Regions from separate parts of the Xanthomonas medicagonis genome, predicted to be linked through region 1. Evidence: predicted binding sites of a transcription regulator. Region 1 holds the regulator's gene; the other holds the start of a gene.
What was found. Region 1 encodes FliA, which starts transcription of late flagellar genes. Its sites were predicted from a motif close to TAAAGTTTNNCNNNCNNNGGCCGATAA; they were not measured.
Positions count from the first base shown of each region.

Region 2: the regulator FliA is predicted to act here: its motif matches at 1,467-1,493, upstream of AB3X07_RS08010 (STAS domain-containing protein).

Region 1 covers NZ_CP162488.1:2,784,648-2,787,997, forward strand. The annotation lists gene flhF (flagellar biosynthesis protein FlhF) at 1-375, shown strand, start outside; gene AB3X07_RS11755 (MinD/ParA family ATP-binding protein) at 362-1,246, shown strand; gene AB3X07_RS11760 (RNA polymerase sigma factor FliA) at 1,243-1,992, shown strand; gene cheY (chemotaxis response regulator CheY) at 2,010-2,402, shown strand; gene AB3X07_RS11770 (protein phosphatase CheZ) at 2,403-3,014, shown strand; gene AB3X07_RS11775 (chemotaxis protein CheA) at 3,019-3,350, shown strand, end outside.
Region 2 covers NZ_CP162488.1:1,887,735-1,891,084, reverse strand. The annotation lists gene mfd (transcription-repair coupling factor) at 1-1,212, shown strand, start outside; gene AB3X07_RS08010 (STAS domain-containing protein) at 1,580-1,897, shown strand; gene AB3X07_RS08005 (chemotaxis protein CheA) at 1,911-3,350, shown strand, end outside.

The sequences.
Region 1 (3,350 bases):
ACCGCCGGCATGGGCCAGCGCGACCGCGCCCTGGTCGCGCAGTTGCACTGGCTGCGCGCCTCGCGAGTGGTCCGGTCCTTGCTAGTACTCCCTGCCAATGCCCATTTCTCCGACCTGGACGAGGTGGTGCGCCGGTTCGCCGGCGCCGATCCGCAGGGGGTGATCTTGACCAAGCTGGATGAAACCGGGCGGTTTGGCAGTGCCCTGTCGGTGGTCGCGGACCACCGGCTTCCCATCACCTGGGTGACCGATGGTCAGCGCGTGCCGGACGACCTGCACCGCGCCAACGCCGCCAGCCTGGTATTGCGCCTTGAAGATTTGCGGCGCGCTGCCGATAAGCCCTGTACTCCGGAGCAGACCCATGCCGTCGCGTGATTACGTCAACCTGACCAATGCCTTCCCCCTGTCGGCAACGCGCAGCGAGCCGCTGGGCCCGGTGCGCACCATCGCCGTGACCGGCGGCAAGGGCGGCGTCGGCAAGACCAACATCTCGGTCAACCTGTCCATGGCGCTGGCCGACATGGGCAAGCGCACCCTGCTGCTGGACGCCGACCTCGGCCTGGCCAACGTCGACGTGCTACTCGGGCTGACCCCCAAGTTCACCCTCGCCGACCTGGTCGCCGGGCGCTGCACCCTGGAAGAGGTGCTGATCGACATGCCCAACGGCCTGATGGTGGTGCCCGCCGCCTCCGGCCGCCGGCACATGGCCGAACTGCCGCCGGCGCAGCACGTCGGCCTGGTCAACGTGTTCTCCGAGCTGCAGCGCGAGCTCGACGTGATGATCATCGACACCGCAGCCGGCATCACCGACAGCGTGCTGACCTTCTGCCAGGCCGCGCAGGACGCGGTGGTGGTGGTCTGCGACGAACCGGCCTCGATCACGGACGCCTACGCCCTGATCAAGGTGCTCTCGCGCGAACGCGGCGTGGACCGGGTGCAGATCGTGGCCAACATGGTCCGCGACCTCAACGAAGGCCGCCTGCTGTACGACAAGCTGAGCCGGGTGTGCGAGAAGTTCCTCGGCGACGTGTCGCTGAACTACCTGGGCTGCGTGCCGCAGGACGACTGGCTGCGCCTGTCGGTGCAGCGCCAGCAGCCGGTGGTCAAGGCCTACCCGTCCAGCCCGTCGGCGCAGGCGATCGCCGAGATCGCCCGCCGCACCGCGCGCTGGCAGGCCCCGACCGCGCCGCGCGGCAACGTCGAGTTCTTCGTCGAACGGATCATCCAGCGGGGGGTCGCCGCATGAACGCCGCCGCCCAGTACCGCGCCGTGCAGCGCAACAGCGCCAACGACTACATCACCCAGCATTCGGACCTGGTGCGGCGCATCGCCCACCACCTGGCGGCGCGGCTGCCGGCCAGCGTCGAGATCGACGACCTGATCCAGGCCGGCATGATCGGCCTGATCGAGGCCTCGCGCAGCTACGATGCCGACCAGGGCGCCTCGTTCGAGACCTACGCCTCGATCCGCATCCGCGGCTCGATGATCGACGAGATCCGCCGCGGCGACTGGGTGCCGCGCTCGGTGCACCGCCGCGCCCGCGACGCCGCCTCGGCGATCCGCAAGATCGAGCAGAGCACCGGCCGCGCCGCCGCCGCCAACGAAGTGGCCGCGGCGATGGACATGCCGCTTCCCGAATACCTGCGCTTGATGGAAGATGCCGCACGCGGCCAGGTGCTGAGCCTGGAGTCGCGGGTCGAGGACCATGGCGAACTGGACACCATCGCCAAGGGCGGCCCCAATCCGCAGCAGATGCTGGAACGCAGCGAATTCGGCCGCGAGCTGGGCAAGGCGATCGCGCAGTTGCCCGAACGCGAGCAGCTGGTGCTGTCGCTGTACTACGAGCAGGAACTGAACCTGAAGGAAATCGGCGCGGTGCTCGGTGTCAGCGAGTCGCGCGTGTGCCAGATCCACGGCCAGGCCACGGTCCGGTTGCGCGGGCGCCTCAAGGCGTTCGAAGCGGCCGACGCCGGCCTGGAAGACGAAGAATAAGACCCAAGGAGTAAGCGGTGAACAAGAACATGCGGATTTTGATCGTGGACGATTTCTCGACGATGCGACGCATCGTCAAGAATCTGCTCGGCGATCTGGGCTTCACCAACACCGCCGAGGCCGAAGACGGCAACAGCGCCCTCGCCGCGCTGCGCTCGGCACCGTTCGAGTTCGTGGTCACCGACTGGAACATGCCCGGCATGACCGGCATCGACCTGCTGCGCAACATCCGCGCCGACGACAAGCTCAAGCACCTGCCGGTGCTGATGGTGACCGCCGAGGCCAAGCGCGAGCAGATCATCGAGGCCGCGCAGTGCGGCGTGAACGGCTACATCATCAAGCCGTTCACCGCGCAGACGCTGCAGGAGAAGCTGGGCAAGATCTTCGAACGTCTGGGAGCGACCGCCTAAATGGAAGCCACCGCCGAACGTACCGCCCTGATCGAACGCCTGCAAGGCGCCCTGGACGCGCTGGAGAACGGCGACGAGGCCGGCTGGCGCAGGGAGATCGACACCCTCGCCGCCTGGCGCACGCGACCGATGATGCAGGGCCTGAGCCGGCTCGCCCGCGACCTGGGCCAGGCGCTCGGCGAACTGCCGGTGGTGCCCAGCGAGGCCGGCGAACTGGACGACGCCTGCTCGCGCCTGGACCACGTGGTGGAGATGACCGAACAGGCCAGCCACCGCACCCTGGACCTGGCCGAGGAATGCCGCGCGCTGGCCAACCAGCTCAGCGCCGGCGGCCTCAGCGGCGACCAGAGCGAGATCCTCGACAAGATCCGCCACAACCTCACCGAGATGGCCCTGGCGCAGAGCTTCCAGGACCTGACCGGGCAGATCATCCGCCGCGTCGCCACCATCGTGCGCCGCGTGCACGAAGGCTTCGGCGCGCTGGGACTGCCGCCGAAGGACGACAACAAGAAGGCCGACGGCGGCCTGGCCGGCCCCGCGCTGGCCGGACTGGACCGTCACGGCGTGTCGCAGAACGACGCCGACGACCTTTTGTCAGGACTGGGACTGTAATTTTATGAGCGCCGTACCCGACGACATCGCTGCCGACTTCATCATCGAGGCCCAGGAGATCCTGGACCGGCTCGGCGAGCAATTGGTGTCGCTGGAGCAGGCGCCCGAGGACAGCGGCCAGCTCAACGCGGTGTTCCGCGGCTTCCACACGCTCAAGGGCGGCGCCGGCTTCCTGGCGATCACCCCGATGGTGGAGCTGTGCCACGCCGCCGAGGACACCCTCGGCCAGGCCCGCGCCGGCCAGGCCACCCTGCAGGCACGGCACTTCGACGCCGCGCAGCAGTCGCTGGACTACCTGCAGTCGATGCTCGACGCGTTCGGCAGCGGCAACGAACC
Region 2 (3,350 bases), 900 kb from region 1:
GCGATGCGCGCCAACGTGCACCTGCTCACCCTCACCGCCACGCCGATCCCGCGCACGCTCAACATGGCCATGGCCGGGCTGCGCGACCTGTCGATCATCGCCACCCCGCCGCCGAACCGGCTGGCGGTGCAGACCTTCGTAACCGCCTGGGACAACGCGCTGCTGCGCGAGGCGTTCCAGCGCGAACTCAGCAGAGGCGGCCAGCTCTACTTCCTGCACAACGACGTGGAAAGCATCGGCCGCATGCAGCGCGAGCTGAGCGAACTGGTGCCGGAGGCGCGCATCGGCATCGCCCACGGGCAGATGCCCGAGCGCGAGTTGGAACGGGTGATGCTGGATTTTCAGAAGCAGCGTTTCAACGTGCTGCTGTCGACCACGATCATCGAATCTGGCATCGACATCCCCAACGCCAACACCATCGTCATCAACCGCGCCGACCGCTTCGGCCTGGCCCAGTTGCACCAGTTGCGCGGTCGCGTCGGCCGCTCGCACCACCGCGCCTACGCCTACCTGCTGGTGCCGGACCGGCGCAGCATCACCCCGGATGCGCAGAAACGGCTGGACGCGATCGCCTCGATGGACGAACTCGGTGCCGGCTTCACCCTGGCCACGCACGACCTGGAGATCCGCGGCGCCGGCGAACTGCTCGGCGAGGACCAGAGCGGACAGATGGCCGAGGTCGGCTTCAGCCTGTACACCGAACTGCTGGAGCGCGCGGTGCGCAGCATCCGCCAGGGCAAGCTGCCGGACCTGGACGCCGGCGAGGAAGCGCGCGGCGCCGAAGTGGAACTGCACGTGCCGGCGCTGATCCCGGACGACTACCTGCCCGACGTGCACACCCGCCTGACCCTGTACAAGCGCATCTCCAGCGCGCGCGACACCGAGGCCCTGCGCGAACTGCAGGTGGAGATGATCGACCGCTTCGGCCTGCTGCCGGATCCGGTGAAGCACCTGTTCGCGATCGCCGAACTGAAGCTGCAGGCCAACACGCTGGGCGTGCGCAAGCTGGAACTGGGCGAGCTCGGCGGCCGCATCGTGTTCGAGGCCAAGCCCAACGTCGATCCGATGACCATCATCCAGATGATCCAGAAGCAGCCCAAGCTGTACGCGATGGACGGCCCGGACAAGCTGAAGGTGAAGCTGCCGCTGCCCGAGGCCGCGGATCGCTTCAACGCCGCGCGCGGCCTGCTCGCGGCGCTGTCGCCGCGCTGAGCCGACAGCACCGGCGCGCCCGCGATGGGCGCGCCGCGCGCCGACTTCCTGGCGCGCCTCCTCCTCCATGTGAAGAACGACGGCCGTTTTTCCGGCCGTTTTTCGTTGCGCCGCAGCAGCGGCGTATTGGCATGGCGCATGCATTGGGTTCCTCGCCAGGCAGCGACGCCAAGGCCATCTGGAATGCATTTCCGGTTCTGCATCTGAACCGCTCATCCATGTCAAGGCTTAGCGAGACAAATGTGGCATTCGGCCTAAATATTCCCGAAAGGCGCCGATATCTGCTTACACCGCCATCTGCACGCCGTCTTCACATCGTGCCGCGGCCGCTCTTTCGCCGTTCTACCGCTCGCTTCGGAGACACGCCATGCACTCGACCTCGCCGGACTCCCCGCCTCCTCCGCTGCAACTGAGCCTGGAAGGCGACATGACCATTCGCCGCGCCGGCGAACTGAAGCCGTTGCTGCTGCCGGCGCTGGAGCATCCGGGTGGCCTGCACCTGCAGCTGCAAGCGGTGACCGAAATCGACGCCACCGGCGTGCAGCTGTTGCTGGCCACGCAGGCCGCGTTGCGCGCGCTGGGGCGTCCGTTCCAGCTCGACGGTTGCAGCGCGCCGGTCAACGACGCACTCGATCTGCTTGGCCTGCGCGACACGCTCGCGTGCGCCAACGCCACCTTCCACTGATCGGCACCCGCCCATGAATCTCGCCCAATTGCTGCAGACCTTCATCGCCGAGAGCCGCGACCTGCTCGAGGACATGGAACGCAACCTGCTGGAGGCCGAACGCGGCGAAGCCGGTCCCGACGCGGTCAACGCCATCTTCCGCGCCGCGCACACCATCAAGGGCTCCGGCGGCTTGTTCGACCTGGCGCAACTGGTGGGTTTCACCCACGTCGTGGAAAGCGTGCTCGATCTGGTCCGCGACAACACGCTGGCGCTGGACACGGAGCTGATCCAGCTGATGCTGGCCTGCTGCGACCATATCCGTGCGCTGGTGGAAGCGGCGGCCGGCGCCGATGCCGACGAAGCCACCCTGGCCGCCGACGGCGCGCCGCTGCTGGCGCGACTGCAGACCTATCTGCAGCCGGCGGCGGTCCCCGTGGCCACGGTGGCCGCCGCGGCGACGGCCGCCACGGCGCACACCGGCTACTGGCGCATTGCGCTGCAACTGTTCAGCGATGCGCTGCGCTTCGGCAACTCGCCGCTGCACCTGATCCGCTGCCTGCGCAGCCTGGGCACGCTGGAAGCGGTGCGCACCCGCCACGAACGCGTGCCGGCGCTGCCGGAACTGGACCCGGAGGCTTGCTACCTGGGCTTCGACATCCTGCTGCGCTCGGACGCGCAGCAGGCCGCGATCGAGGACATCTTCGAATTCGTCCGCGACGACTGCGAGTTGCACGTCGTCGCGGTGGATCCGCACGGCGATGCCGCCAACCTGGACCTGCCGTTGCTGGTCGCCGAAGCCGGCGGCCACGCGCAGGCCGACGATTTCGCCAACTTCGGCGCGGCCGAACCGGCTGCGGACGCCCCTGCCCTCGCCGCTCCGGCGGCGCCCGCCGCGGCGGCCGCCAAGGCGCCCGCCGCGCGTGCCGAAGGCGGCGCCGCGCGCGCGCAGGAAGGCGGCTCCATCCGCGTCGATGCCGACAAGCTCGACCGCATGATCGACCTGGTCGGCGAACTGATCATCGCCGTCGCCAGCACCGGCGCCAACGCCCAGCGCACCGGCGACGCGCAACTGCTCGAATCCACCTCGATCCTGGCCGGCCTGGTCGAGGAAGTGCGCGAAAGCGCGCTGCAACTGCGCATGGTCAAGATCGGCGGCACCTTCAGCCGTTTCCATCGCGTGGTCCACGACGTGGCGCGCGAACTGGGCAAGGACATCGCCCTGGTGGTCAACGGCGAGGACACCGAACTGGACAAGTCGGTGGTGGAGAAGATCGCCGATCCGCTGACCCACCTGGTGCGCAACGCGATGGACCACGGCATCGAATCGGCCGAGCTGCGCCAGGCGCGCGGCAAGCCGGTGCGCGGCACGGTCCGGCTCAACGCCTTCCACGATTCGGGCAGCATCGTCATCCAGATCAGCGACGACGGTGGCGGCCTCAACCGCGACCGGATCCTGGCCAAGGCGCTGGAA